3 regions of the Thalassotalea sp. PLHSN55 genome follow, and region 3 is predicted to be linked to each of the others. Evidence: predicted binding sites of a transcription regulator. Region 3 holds the regulator's gene; each other region holds the start of a gene.

Region 1 (4,842 bases), on a different contig from region 3:
TCAATCTTTTAGAGGTAAAAAGAGCTGTTATGTTAAAAAAATTTTTATTAGAGCCATTAGTACATTTTTTGCTGTTAGCAATATTGCTTTTTGTTGCATTTGATTTCTTAAACCCTGAAACATCAGAAGAAAATATTATCTCTGTTAGTGAAGGTAGGGTTGCGCAACTAAAACAAAATTTCACCAAAGTATGGCGCCGTTCTCCAACATCTGAAGAGATAAACGGTATGATTGATAGCTATGTTTTGGAAGAAATTTATACCCGTCAAGCATTAGCATTGGGCTTAGATGAGGGTGATTCAATTATTCGCCGTCGTTTACATCAAAAAATGGAGTTTATGCTTGAAGATATGTCATCGCTAGTTAACCCTTCAGACGAAGAGTTAAAAGTATACTTTGACGAAAACTCGAAAAATTACCTCAAAGAAGCACGTTATAGTTTTGAACAAATTTATTTTAGTTTAAACAGAGATAAGAACGAGCTTGATGCCCTTATTGCAGCGCAAGAAGAAAACATTGCCCAAGGTAAACAACCAGAAGGTGACAATACTTTATTGCCTTCGAGTGTTGAAGATTCAAGTGCATCAAATATTAGACGTCAATTTGGTGAAGAGTTCCTCGCGCAATTAGGTAAAGCAAAAGACGGTACATGGTTTGGTCCAGTAGAATCGGGTTTTGGTTTGCACTTTATCAAAATCTCTATGAGTGACGCGGAAGCAGTTAAAGACTTTGACCGTATTAAAAGTATCGTTATTGAAGATTGGCAAAAAGATAAGCATGAACTTGTTAAGAAGCAATATGAAAAAGAACTTTTAGAGCAATATCAAATTGATATTGCAGTATCTGGTACAAATCCAGCACAAGGATAATGTTATGAGAATATTAGTTGCTTTAGGATTATTATTTCTTAGTTTAACAACTTTTGCCGAAGATATGCGTCCTGCGTCGTTAAATATTACCGCGCTTGATAACATGCAATACGATGTTATTTGGAAAGTACCGGCGCAAGGTACTAAGCGCAAAAGTGTACACGTGGTATTTGATGAAGGTACCAAAGCGGTAACGGCTGTTAAACAAAACTTTGTTAATGGTGCTTTCATTGAAAATTGGGTTATTGAACGAGAAAATAACCTTGATGGCCTAACCATTAATATTGATGGCTTGTTGATGTCTAACAACGACGTATTATTGCGAATCGTCGATGAAAACGGCCAAACAATTACGCGCGTACTTAATGCAGAAAATCAAAGCTTTAAGGTTGAAGGTGAAATTGCGGCTGAAAATGTAATATCAACTTACACCATTTTGGGTATCGAACATATTTTAGTGGGCTTAGACCACTTATTATTTGTTGCGTGTTTGGTGTACATTTCGTCAACACGTCGAAAACTATTACTGACCATCAGTGGTTTTACCCTAGCTCACTCGGTAACCTTGATTATGGCGGCAACCGGTGTGTTTGCCTTAGATATTCCACCAGTAGAAGCGGTAATTGCATTGAGTATTATTTTCTTAGCAATAGAAATCGCTAAACAGAAGAAAGACAGCATAACGCTGCGCTATCCGGTATTGGTTTCGTCTAGTTTTGGTTTGTTGCATGGTTTTGGTTTTGCCTCAGTACTTGCCGAAATCGGTTTGCCAGCCCAAGAAAAAGTTACCGCCTTAATTTTCTTTAATGTGGGTGTTGAAATTGGTCAGTTGATGTTTTTAGCGGTATTACTGACGGTATTTAAGCTCATTTCTATGGTAAACATTCTTACCGAAAAACAGATTCGCTGGGCCGTTAGTTACTGTGCAGGTACTATTGCAATGATGTGGTTTTTAGAACGCCTATCGGTATTCTAATCACGCATTAGCGATTTAAAAGTCATTAAAATTATCAAAGCCGCTCTGAACAAAGAGCGGTTTTTTTTATCCTGATTTTTTAATTAGAGAATAATGGCTTTTAACGCGTTAATACCAAGCGCATTAATTACTCACCTAGCAATAATTCAAAGGTTTATAGGCACAGACTATAAGCTTAAAGCATAACTTAAGCCCCTACAGCCATACAGGTGATGCATTATAATGACTTGTTTTGTATCGCTTTAAATGCTGATGATTGAAGGTAAAAATACAATAAAGTAAAGAAAAAGGCTAACCTTATTACCTAAGTTAGCCTTTATATCGGGAAGCGTTTTGTATTCTCTGTCGCTAGTTTTCGTTTAAGCTACGCCGCGATCGTTTAAGTGTTTAGTGTATTGTTTGTCGGTACCGTTAATGTGATTGATTAACCATTTTGACAAGAAAGTGCTTACTTCATCGAGCGCGTCATGCCCTTTAATATTGTACAAGTCGACGAAGGTTTCGACTTGCGCGATCATTTTTTTGTGTTGCTCTTTGTGCGCCACTATATCTGGATAATCGTTTTCTTCCATTATTTTTTCTTCACGTGAAAAATGCGTTTTAGTGTAGTCAACTAAGTCTTCTAACGCTTGGCGCTCGAAACTTTCACTCATTGCATAATCGTATGCCGTGGTAAATTGGTTTAGCAATTGCACTAATTTTTTATGATCATCATCTAAAATTTGCACACCAACGCTGTACTCATCTTTCCATTGTATTTGATGACTATTTTTATTCTTTTTGTAAAGAACAGAAACTAAAACCAGCGCAATAATAAGTATCCAAGAAATTACATTGTCAAAGCCTGACAAGAATCCTAGAAAGATTGCCACAATAACAAGGCAAACAATTGCAGCGTAAATTAGGGCTTTGATACGACGTGTCATAAAGGTAATTCCAAAAGCTTTTAGTGTGTTAAGTGGGCTAATGTTAATACTAATAAACGTGAACAGTCATTAAAACACTGGTATTTATTGCGTTAGATCAAACTCTTTCTTTAATTCCAACTATTTTTTTCAAAACTTGATCTGCGTCAGGTTGTACGACCTCATTTTCTTAGATAGTGAACACATTCCAACGCACTTGGTAACATTTTTTAACAACTTTGTAAGAAGAGTGTATCGAAAGCGAAGGGAGCAGGTTTCTGTAAAGTTAGATTTATGCGGTTGAATTATAAAGTTTATTTCCGCATGTTTAGCGAAAAATTCTGCTGATAATTGTAATTGGTTATGTTGTCAGCAAATAAAAAAATGTAAATATAACATCTGGAGATTAACCGATGAAAACACTTAAGCATGGATTATCAGCACTTAGTTTAGCTATTGGTATTGCTGCTACTGGTCTTAGCATGAATGTGAGTGCTGCCGAGCCAACTTTATCTAAAGCTGATTTTGAAAAAGCTCAATTACACTACTTCCAACGTTGTGCTGGTTGTCACGGTGTACTACGTAAAGGTGCAACGGGTAAAAACCTTGAGCCAGAAAACATGTTGAAAAAAGGCCAAAAGCGTTTAGAGAAAATTATTGCTCTAGGTACTGAAGGCGGTATGAACAACTTTGACGATTTGTTCACAAAAGAAGAAATTGCTAATTTATCAACATTTATTCAAATGACTCCTCCGGTACCACCGGAAATGTCTTTAGAGCAAATGCGCTCTCACACTAAGCAGTATGTTGCTCCAAAAGATTACCCAACTAAACCTGTTCATGGTCGTAACTGGAAAAACTTCTTTGTCGTTATCGAACGTGACGCGGGTAAAGCGGCAATCGTTGATGGTGATACAAAAGAAATCATCGATCATATCGATACGGGTTATGCGGTACACGTAATTAAAGGTACTGAGCACCACAAGAAAGATCATGCTAAAGATGTAGGTCGTTTCTGGTACACCATCGGTCGTGACGGTAAAGTTAACAAGATCGATTTATGGCAAAAACCAGGCAAGATGTTAGTTGCTGAAACTAAGATGGCATATGATGCACGTGATATCGCTGTATCAGGTGACGGTAAATACGTAATCGCTGGTGGTTACTGGCCTGCTCACTTTGTAATTATGGATGCTGAAACACTTAATCCACTTAAAGTTGTTTCTACTCGTGGTTACAACACCAAAGGTGAATACATTAACGAAGCACGTGTTGCTGCAATCTACACTGCGCCAAACGAGTCTGCGTTTATCGTAGCTGTTAAAGAAACCGGTAAGATGTTGCAAGTTGACTACACTGACTTAGACAACTTAAACATTACCGCAATAGAATCGGCTGAATTCTTACATGATGGTTTCTTCGACCCTTCAGGTCGCTACTTCCAAATTGCTGCTAACGCATCAAACAAAATGGTGGTAGTTGATACTAAAGACGGCAAGCTTGAGAAAATGATTGACGTTGACTCATTACCACATCCAGGTCCTGGTGCTAACTGGGTTGATTCAAAATGTGGCCCTGTTGGCGGTACTACTCACTTAGGTGTAGGGCTTGTATCAGTATGGGGTAACGATCCAATCGGTCACCCTGACCAAGCATGGAAACTATGTTATGAAGTTGAAACTGACGGTGCTGGTGTATTCATCCGTACTCACGAAACTTCAGACTATGTATGGGCTGATCAACTTAAACACCCTGAGCCAGAAATTCAACAATCTGTACAAGTATTCGATAAGAAAACTCGTGAAATTGTTAAAACTATCCGTGTAACAGAAGAAGAAGGTAAAGCTGCACTTCACATGGAATTCAACGAAGATGGCTCTGAAGTTTGGGTATCTGTTTGGAACCGTAAAGATAACAGCAACCCAACTGGTGAAATCGTAGTATACGATGCAAAAACTCTTAAAGAGAAAGCGCGTATTAAAGGTTTAACTACACCAACTGGTAAGTTTAACGTTTACAACCGTATAAACCACAAAACTTAATCATTAGCTTTTGTAGTAATGACAAAGTGCGGGCATGGCGTGTGTCATGC
Region 2 (4,842 bases), on a different contig from region 3:
CATTTCAATAAAACCTGTCACGTCACCGTGAACATATTTAGTATTAAAACGCGTTTCGTTGGCGGCAATGCCAAAGTTTGAAGCATCTTCAGAAAGCACAGTGCCACCACCATACCAATAATCAGTTGCTTGTATATTTCCGTCAACATAACGAGTATCGACTTTAATATAACCACCAAAAGTGATGGCGCTATCTTCCCCTGTTTTTATCGTATAGCCAGCATTTGCTGCACCCGTTAATGCCATTAAACTACACGCTAATAGAGTTTTCTTTGCTGTAAACATGTTATATCCTCAATTTTGGCCGCAGGAAACCACACCATACCTTTTGGCTTGTTTGCTTTTCTTGTTATGTTTTCTGTTATTTCGTGTGTACTAATACTGCTAAGTATTAATTCGGTCTGCGTTATCTGCTATTGGAATAGCTTTTTATTATTTATTGTTATCGCAAGTGCTTTGCACCGCTCTTTTATTATTGATTTTTATTAAAAATTTGTTGTATTACTTTATATATTTATTATTTTTCTTTGCTTACATTTCATTAATTAGCTGAGGACTTTCGTCCTCAGCGTTAATGATTTACTTACTCTTCTAAAGTACTTAAATCACCTTCATCTTGACCAAGTGCACGTGCTTTTAATACACGGCGCATGATTTTACCTGAGCGTGTTTTTGGTAGTGAATCAACAAACTCAACCACTTCTGGCATGGCGATTTTACCCATTTCATTACCAACATGAGCACGTAATTCCGACTCAAGCGCTTTATCACCTTCAACACCCGCTTGCAAAATAACGTAAGTATGAATGGCGTTACCTTTAAGTTCGTGTGGCAAACCAACGGCCGCAGCTTCACTTACTTTCGGGTGGCTTACTAAGGCGCTTTCCACTTCAGAAGTACCTAAGCGATAACCACTTACTTTCAATACTTCATCCATACGGCCAATAACCCAAATGTAGCCGTCTTCATCAATTTTTGCACTGTCGCCAGCTAAATAATGCCACTCGCCATTTTCTTTTTGGCTCCAATACAGGTCTGCGTAACGCTCGTTATCTTTGAAGATAGTTCGCGCCATACCCGGCCATGGGTTTTTAACAATTAGCTTACCTTCTTCATCGGTGCCAACTTCGTTACCGTCATCATCAATAATCGACATTTCATTACCAAAGAATGGCTTAGTTGCCGAACCTGGTTTTAATGGCGTGATAGGCAGTGGACAAATCATGAAACCACCGGTTTCGGTTTGCCACCAAGTATCAATAATCGGACACTTATCTTGACCAATAACATGATGGTACCAACGCCACGCTTCTGGGTTAATTGGCTCACCAACACTACCTAATAAACGCAAGCTTGAAAGGTCGTGTTTCTTCGGCCAACGGTCACCAAAGCGCATTAAGCCACGGATCGCCGTAGGCGAAGTGTATAAAATGTTAATGCCGTATTTTTCAACAATTTGCCACCAACGGTTCGGGTAAGGGTAGTTAGGAGCACCTTCATATAACATGATAGTTGCACCATTAATTAGTGGCCCGTAAACAATATAACTGTGACCGGTGATCCAACCTGGATCAGCCGCACACCACCATCTGTCTTGCGGTTTAATATCAAACGCCATACGGTGTGTGGTTGAAGTATAAACTGAGTAACCGCCATGGGTATGTAACATACCTTTTGGCTTACCTGTGGTACCTGAGGTGTAGAGAATAAATAGTGGATCTTCAGCTTCAGTTTTTTCGGTATCACACTTTGAACTAGCAATGGGTAATGCTGTTAAGTCGTGTAACCAAAAATCACGTGCCGGCTCCATTTCAACGTCTAAGCCGTTATTTTTAACACAAATACACACTTCAATTGACGGCGTACGCTTCATAGCATCGTCGGCAATGCCTTTTAAATCAACTTGCTTACCGCGGCGCCAGCCACCATCAGCGGTAATTAAAACGCGAGAGTGCGCATCGTCAATACGTGAAGCAAGTGCTTCTGTACTAAAACCACCATAAACAACCGAGTGAATTGCACCAATTTTGGCACAAGCTAGCATAGCGAATACCAATTCTGGAATTTGCGGCATGTAAATGGTAACGATGTCGCCTTTTTCAACACCCATGCTTTTTAATACGTTGGCAAATTGGCAAACTTCACGGTTTAAACCATTGTATGAGTAGTTGCGAACCTGACCATTTTCGCCTTCCCAGATAATCGCCATTTTGTTGCGATTAGCATTTTCTAAGTGACGGTCAATTGCGTTATGAACAATATTGATTTCACCACCATCAAACCACTTATAAAATGGGGCGTTGCTGTCATCTAACACACTGTCCCATTTTTTATACCAGCTTAATGTTTCTGCTTGTTCAGCCCAAAAACCTTCACGGTCATTCACTGAATAATTGTACATAGCTTCATAATCACTCACATTAGCTTGGGCGATTACTTCTTCACTTGGATAAAAAATATCAGACTTACCTGATTCACTCATAATTTGCATCTCCGCTGCTAAAAACTACAGCTCATAAATAGTTTTTTGAAATTACCTAATAAAATAATCAAAATTTGTACAGCTGGGAATTAGACCTAAGTCTAAGACTGCAAAAAAAGCTTAACGCCTTGCTGTATCACTAAAATAATGACACAGCTTAACGACAAATTTTGTTGCACCCCATGATATTCGTTCAATAAAAATACTGCCCATTATTTGTATCTATTGTCTGTATCAAAAATAAAGCCAATACTTGCAAACAAGGTTCAGTAGTAACCACATATAACGGCTAAGGGTTATTTTAAAGTTCAATTCGCTTTTTTAAGCTAGATCAAAGTATTCCTAGACAAGGGGCATAGAATGAAGTTGTGGACAAAAGAATTAAGGAAGAAGACATGCACAACGAAGAAATTTTAGCGACACTCACCGAAAAGAAATTGCAGTTATCAAAACGCATTTCTGCAATAGAAGCTGACTTTAAAAAAGGCCGTTCAGCTGACTTCTCCGAGCAAACAACCGAAAGTGAAAATGATGAAGTGCTTGACGAGATTCATCATGAGGCGAAAGTCGAATTACAACAAGTTATAGAAGCGTTACACCGACTTGAGAACGATCAGTATGGCATTTGCACTGGCTGTGCAGAAATGATCGATCCAAAACGTTTGAACGTTTTACCTTATACCAACATTTGCATTAATTGCGCATCTTAGGAGCTACAACATGGCATTAGAAAAGCATGATTTACACCACGAGTTTCCAGAGTTTAATGATGAAATTCATCACCTAAAAATGAATAACAATCATTTTGCAAAATTATTCAAGCAATACCATGAAGTTGATCATGAAGTGCTTCGTATTGAGCAAGGAGTAGAAAATACCACTGACGAATATTTGGAAAGTGTCAAATTAAAACGGTTAAATTTAAAAGACCAATTATTTGTAATGTTGAAAAAAGAAGCCGCATCAGCCTAACACTCACCACACAGCAAACATTAAAATCAGCAAAGCCCCCACTTGCTGATTTTTTTGCTATTCAATTACAACAATAAATCCGCCAGTCGCACTTTATGCGGCTGACGCATACGACTGACCTGCGCCATTAACAGCTCTGCAGTGGCAATCGCATCGTTTAGGGCATTATGGGCAAAATGTTCAGGCAATTCATAGTTATGGCGTAAAGAAGAAAGGCGAAGCTCTGACGGATCGTAGGAAACATCTCGATTGTCTAAACGCTTTTTTGCCACCATTAAGGTATCTATCATCGGAAAAACAGGGGCAATACCATAAAGCTCAACACAGGCTTGTTTTAAAAATTCACGTTCAATGCGAGCAAAATGTACTAACATCACTTTTCCCGTTAGCGCTTTTAGCAACGCCTCCACTACTTCTTGTAGCGATTGGCCTTGGTCTTTTTGGCTATCGGTGATTTGATGAATGGTGACATTGTCAGCTTTGAGTTGCCCTTTAGTGCGAATTATTTGGTGATAACTGGTACGCAGCGGAATACGATTGGCAAATAAATCGACACAGCCAATGCTCAGTAATTTATCATTTTTTGCATGTAAGCCAGTAGTTTCGAAATCAACCGACAGAATTGGCGTATCAACAAAAAGCTGGTGTTTGTCGGGAAATGGCACCGAAAGAAAGTCACGTAGCGCCCCTTCAGGCACTTTTTTTAGCAACCTTTTTCTTTTTGCTTCATAGCCAAAAAAATGATCAAAAATATTCATCACATTAAAACGCCGACTGTCGTGCATCTTGCATGGTTTTAATCACCTTAAATGCGTCTTTTAAATGCTCTCGCTCTAATTTAGATAAGTCTTTTGGTGATAAAAAGTTATTAGGGCTTTTACCACTTTGCATACGTTTTGATTGATGCTGCATACGCAGCATAGATAAGAACTCGTAAGCATCAATTAAATTGGCCGCCGACGATTTAGTGAGTGAGCGTGTTCCGGCAACTTGCTTGAGCCGGTCGATGGTATTGGTCGCTGAAATACCTTCAGACAGGGCATAAATTCGCGCTAAATCAACAATAGGTGCAATGCCATTGTGCTTTAAGTCGAGTACCTTTTTATTTTCGCCATCTTGCACCAATACAAAATCTCTAAAAAAGCCTAGCGGTGGTCTTAACTGTAAGGCGTTTTTTGATAAATGCGCAATAAATACCGAACTACGTTTGGTTTTTTCGAGCATTTGTTGGCGAACGCTTTCTAATAAAGACGCGTCGCCATGCACTGTGGTTAAATCAAAAAAGACGCTACTGTTTAATAGCGCTTTCGGGCTTGGCGTATCGACCCATTTATCAAAATATCGACTCCATACTTTTTGTGGTTGCCGCCACTTGGTATTGGTCGCCA
Region 3 (4,842 bases):
CGTTAAAGCGTCGACCAACTATTCGCGGCTTTAAGCATTTTATTCAAATGCAAATGACCGAATCGGAAAAGCACGAAGGCAATGAGCAACTCGACGTGATTAAAGAGCTGATATCAGCGTATATCAATGTTAAGCATCGTTATAGCTGCCGTACATGTGGCTTTAATAGCAGTACGCATTATTGGTCGTGTCCATCTTGTCACGACTGGGAACAGTTGAAACCTGTGCGTGGCCTCGAAGGAGAGTAGTGCTTTTTACTTTGCGCTATGCTCCAATTTCAGCGTCAAAAGTACTCATTGGTATTCACCAACTCCGTGCTTTTTCCTTGAAATTAGAACCATAGACGCTTAGTAAAAACTCACTACAGTTATAAAGAATTAAAGAATTAAAGAATTAAAGAATTAAAGAATTAAAGAATTAGAGGAATATGAAAGTGAATGATCCAAAAGTTGTTGTAGCTTTAGATTTTGATAAACAAGCAGATGCGTTAGCTTTTGTTGATAAAATTCAGCCAAGTGATTGTCGCTTAAAAGTCGGCAAAGAAATGTTTACTTACTTTGGGCCTGATTTTGTACGTGAGCTGGTTAAACGTGGTTTTGACGTGTTTTTAGACTTAAAGTTTCACGATATTCCTAACACGGTTGCTAAAGCGGTAACTGCAGCTGCTGAGCTTGGCGTTTGGATGGTTAACGTGCATGCCTCTGGCGGCTTAAAAATGATGGCAAAAGCGAAAGAAGCACTTGTGCCTTATGGTGAGAAAGCGCCATTGCTTATTGCGGTAACAGTACTTACCAGTATGGAAGAAAGTGACTTGATAGGTTTAGGTATTACTAAATCACCTGCTGAGCAGGTTAAACATTTAGCGGCGCTCACTAAGCAAGCGGGCTTAGATGGTGTTGTTTGTTCGGCTCAAGAGGCTGAAATGCTAAAAGCAGACCTAGGACAAGATTTTAAATTAGTGACTCCTGGTATTCGCCCAGCAGGTAGTAACGTAGACGACCAAAAGCGTATTATGACTCCAGAGCAGGCAGTAAATATTGGCGTAGACTATTTAGTGATTGGCCGTCCGATAACCAAAGCTGATGACCCACATGCGGTCTTACAACAGATTAATCAATCGCTAACTAAATAACTAAATAAATTAACGTATAAGAAATATAAAGCCTAACTACTTACGGTAGTTAGGCTTTTTATTTATGTGATTTCCAATATCCGATATTAATTTTTTAATCGTAATCTAACGGGGAAATGTAACCTTCTGGTTTAAGTGCTAATACATCACAATTTAACCTATCAATAACATGCTCTGCAGTATTACCAATAAAGGCCGCCGATATTCCTGTTCTACCTACAGTTCCAAGTACGACGAGCTCTGCATCTAGTTTGTTGGCAGCATTTTCTATTACGTCTTCAGGTAAGCCTTCTTCAACGGATACACGCTCAGGAGCAATATTAAAGCGCTGAGCGTGCTCTGTCATCGCTTCTTGATGGTGCTTGAGCATGGCATCATTGTATTCAGAAGAGTTAAACTCAGGAATTTCAATGGCAATATTAACCGGAGTACCCGGAAATGAGTTAATTAGATGAACTTGCGCTTTGATAATTTTAGATAAATTAAGGGATTCTTCAGTGATTTTATCGTTAAGTAACTGATGCTCTTCTTCATCACTTCCTACGTTGATAGCTGCAAGAATTTTACCATTTTCTGGCCATAAATGATCTTTAACTAATAATACCGGACAAGGGCATTTACGTAATAAATGCCAATCTGTTGGTGTAAATATTACTGATTTGAGTTTATCGTGTTGATGAGTACCTTTAACAACGATATCAAAGTTATACTCTAGTACTTCATTGATAATCGACTCAAAAGGGCGGTTGTGCCACACCACTTTGCTTTCAATAGTGAGGTTACCGTCATTTAGTGCGTCTATGGCAGTGTCAATCCATTGTAGTTTATCTGTGATCACAGATTGTCTCATGACTTCACGCTCGTCTTTTGACAGCATTGTGGTCATTTCATAGGAAAAGTCAAAGATAGATAAAAATGCAGTAATGCTAGCGCCTGTTTTTTTCGCAAGCTCTATCGCGCGTTTTAGCGCTTTTTGTTCATCTGTGGTTGGGTCGATAACTACAAGAATTTTTTGATATTTTTCCATCATTTCACCTTGGCAAAAATTAACGCTTAATTACAGTTTAATAGTGCCTTACCAGAAATGATAGTATTTTGTTTTATATCAAGTTTATAGTGATAGTTAGAAAATAATTAAACAAGTGTTTAAATTTTAATTAGGAAGGGGAATCAGTGGGTTGCTAGCCTATAGGCCAGCAACTTCATTGAGTTTGGTAATATCTAAAATGGTAATAAGTTTACCGTCGATTTTAATTAAACCGCTTTTGTGAAAACGGTTGAATAAACGGCTAATTGTTTCAACGGTTAAACCAATATAGTTACCAATGTCACTTCTAGTCATTGATAAACGAAATTCAACTGACGACAAGCCTCTATCGTGGTATCTCGCACTTAATGCACTAATAAAGGTTGCTAAACGTTGTTCAGCATTTTTACGATTAAGCAGTGTAAGCATTTCTTGATCTTCGCGAATTTCATTACTCATTAAACGAAGAATTTGCTTTTTAAGTTTCGGCATACTGTTAGATAACGTATCTAACGTGTTGTAGGGGATTTCACAAACCATTGATGTTTCGAGTGCTTTTGCAAAACTAGGATGCTCTGATTCGGCAATCGCGTCAAACCCCAATAAATCACCAGCTAAATGAAAGCCCGTAATTTGCTCTTCACCTTGTTCATTTACCGTAAAAGTTTTAAATGTGCCTGAACGAATAGCATACAATGCTTGCATCTTTTCGCCATCTTGGAAAATTTGCTCACCTTTATGGATAGGACGTTTACGGTCGATAATTTTATCTAAAACGTCCAACTCTTTGTCATTAAGGGAGAAAGGTAGACATAGCTCACTGATACTACAGTTTTGACAATGAATGTGTTGTTGACCTGAACAGTGACGATTTTGCATAACTACCTAAATAACTTAGCATCAAACTTATTGACTAAGATCATATTAAAACAATTGCCTATATGCAAACGATATAGTGAAAATTCCATACAATATTGTAACTAATGCTAATGCTTTTCTAAAATATGTATTTTTCAAGATGTTTTTTATATTAAAAAAACCAAATGAAACCGTTAAAAGCGCTGGTAATGTGCCTAATCCGAAGCAGAACATGATAAATGCGCCCGAAAAAGCACTATTGCTAGCTAATGCCCAGGTTAAGGTTGAATAAACCAAACCACAGGGCAGCCAGCCCCAAATAGCGCCTAATAAAATCGCTTTATTTGTGCTATCAACTGGAAGGATTTGTTTACTTAATGGTGATAAGTAACGCCAGATAAATTGGCCAAATTTTTCCAGTTTACTGATCCACATAAGCCATTGGCCAATATATAAACCAAGTAATACTAAAAATACGCCGGAAATCAGGCGTAAACCAATTACCGGCACGCCTATATTTCTAACGGCAATTGAACTAGTAAAACCGACAATAGCGCCAATTAGACTATAGGAAAGTATTCTGCCTAGGTTATACCCTAAAACTAAAGACGCTTTAGGTTTTTCGCCAGGGATCGCTGAAGTTAATAATGAGCTAATACCACCGCACATGCCTATGCAGTGACCTGAGCCTAATAATCCGATAATGAAAGCTGATAGGTAGTCTAATGGCATGTTAATCATTGTTCGATTCGGTAGGCTTGGATTCAGCGGCTTTTTTATCTTTACCTTCTTCATCAAACAAGATGCTCATGCCTTGCTTTTCTAAGTCATCGAATTGCTCTGTTTTTACTGCCCAAAAAAATAAATAAATACCGAGGGCTGTTAATAAAATAGCAATAGGGATCAGAACGTAAATGATGCTCATTTTTTTAATAACCTTAGCGAGTTAGTAATAACAAGTATTGAACTTAACGACATGCCGATAACCGCCATATAAGGCGTAATAAATCCTGCTACAGCAAGCGGTAATACTATGGCATTGTAGCCAAATGCCCAAAGGTAATTTTGCCAAACAATTTTTTTAGTTTTAATGGCGGTTTTTTGCAATTGTTCAATTGAAGCGAGTTGATTATTCAACAAAATAACATCTGCGCCGTTTTTGGCGATATCGGTACCGCTGCCCATTGCAATTGCGATATGTGCAGCGCCGAATACCGGTGTGTCATTCACACCATCGCCTACCATAGCAACCGTATGCGATTTTTGTCGCTCTTTGAGCAATTCCATTTTATCAAGCGCGGTTAAGCCACTATGAGTTGTGGCAATGTTAAGCGCTTCTTTTACGGCGAGACAACCTGCCGCATTGTCACCAGATAACATTAATGAACTAATATTTTGCTTGGTCAAATAATCGAGCAGGTCTTTTGCATCTTCTCTAATATCATCACGTAACGTAAACGATGCAATGACTTGTCCATCCTGAGTCAGTAAACATTGTTTGTTTTCGTATTGAGACAGTTCACTTTTATTGAGTAGCCAAGTAGGTTTACCAATCGCAAATTTCTGATTGTTAATTAGGCCCGAAACCCCGCAACCGGGCTCTACCGTTGGCTTTTCACACTGATAAGAAAAATCTCGATATTGGCTAAACGGTTTAGCTAATGGATGTTGAGAATGACATTCAAGTGCTGCGGCAATTGCTAGCAATTGTGCTTTTGTAAATTGTTCATCAATTACATCGACATGCACAATGGTAAACTCGCCGTTGGTTAATGTACCTGTTTTATCAAATGCCATGGTTGAAATTTTTGGGATTGTTTCCATT

The links. The regulator FNR, encoded in region 3, switches genes on or off when oxygen is low (the NO sensors DNR and NnrR bind a similar motif). The targets are predictions, from matches to a motif close to TTGATCTAGATCAA.
Region 1: a site for FNR is predicted at 2,908-2,921, ahead of ACRRSQ_RS11250 (bacteriohemerythrin). Genes of this name have one in related genera too.
Region 2: a site for FNR is predicted at 2,804-2,817, ahead of ACRRSQ_RS08535 (TraR/DksA family transcriptional regulator). Genes of this name have one in related genera too.

The regions. Positions count from the first base shown of each region.
Region 1 covers NZ_JBPDIH010000005.1:56,763-61,604, reverse strand. The annotation lists gene ACRRSQ_RS11260 (peptidyl-prolyl cis-trans isomerase) at 30-869, shown strand; gene ACRRSQ_RS11255 (HupE/UreJ family protein) at 874-1,845, shown strand; gene ACRRSQ_RS11250 (bacteriohemerythrin) at 2,205-2,771, opposite strand; gene ACRRSQ_RS11245 (cytochrome D1 domain-containing protein) at 3,164-4,792, shown strand.
Region 2 covers NZ_JBPDIH010000003.1:632,615-637,456, forward strand. The annotation lists gene ACRRSQ_RS08525 (DcaP family trimeric outer membrane transporter) at 1-285, opposite strand, end outside; gene acs (acetate--CoA ligase) at 584-2,482, opposite strand; gene ACRRSQ_RS08535 (TraR/DksA family transcriptional regulator) at 2,878-3,192, shown strand; gene ACRRSQ_RS08540 (YdcH family protein) at 3,203-3,454, shown strand; gene ACRRSQ_RS08545 (exonuclease domain-containing protein) at 3,520-4,212, opposite strand; gene ACRRSQ_RS08550 (putative nucleotidyltransferase substrate binding domain-containing protein) at 4,217-4,842, opposite strand, start outside.
Region 3 covers NZ_JBPDIH010000012.1:65,674-70,515, reverse strand. The annotation lists gene lapB (lipopolysaccharide assembly protein LapB) at 1-248, shown strand, start outside; gene pyrF (orotidine-5'-phosphate decarboxylase) at 428-1,132, shown strand; gene uspE (universal stress protein UspE) at 1,227-2,159, opposite strand; gene fnr (fumarate/nitrate reduction transcriptional regulator Fnr) at 2,319-3,038, opposite strand; gene ACRRSQ_RS18665 (sulfite exporter TauE/SafE family protein) at 3,084-3,758, opposite strand; gene ccoS (cbb3-type cytochrome oxidase assembly protein CcoS) at 3,751-3,942, opposite strand; gene ACRRSQ_RS18655 (heavy metal translocating P-type ATPase) at 3,939-4,842, opposite strand, start outside.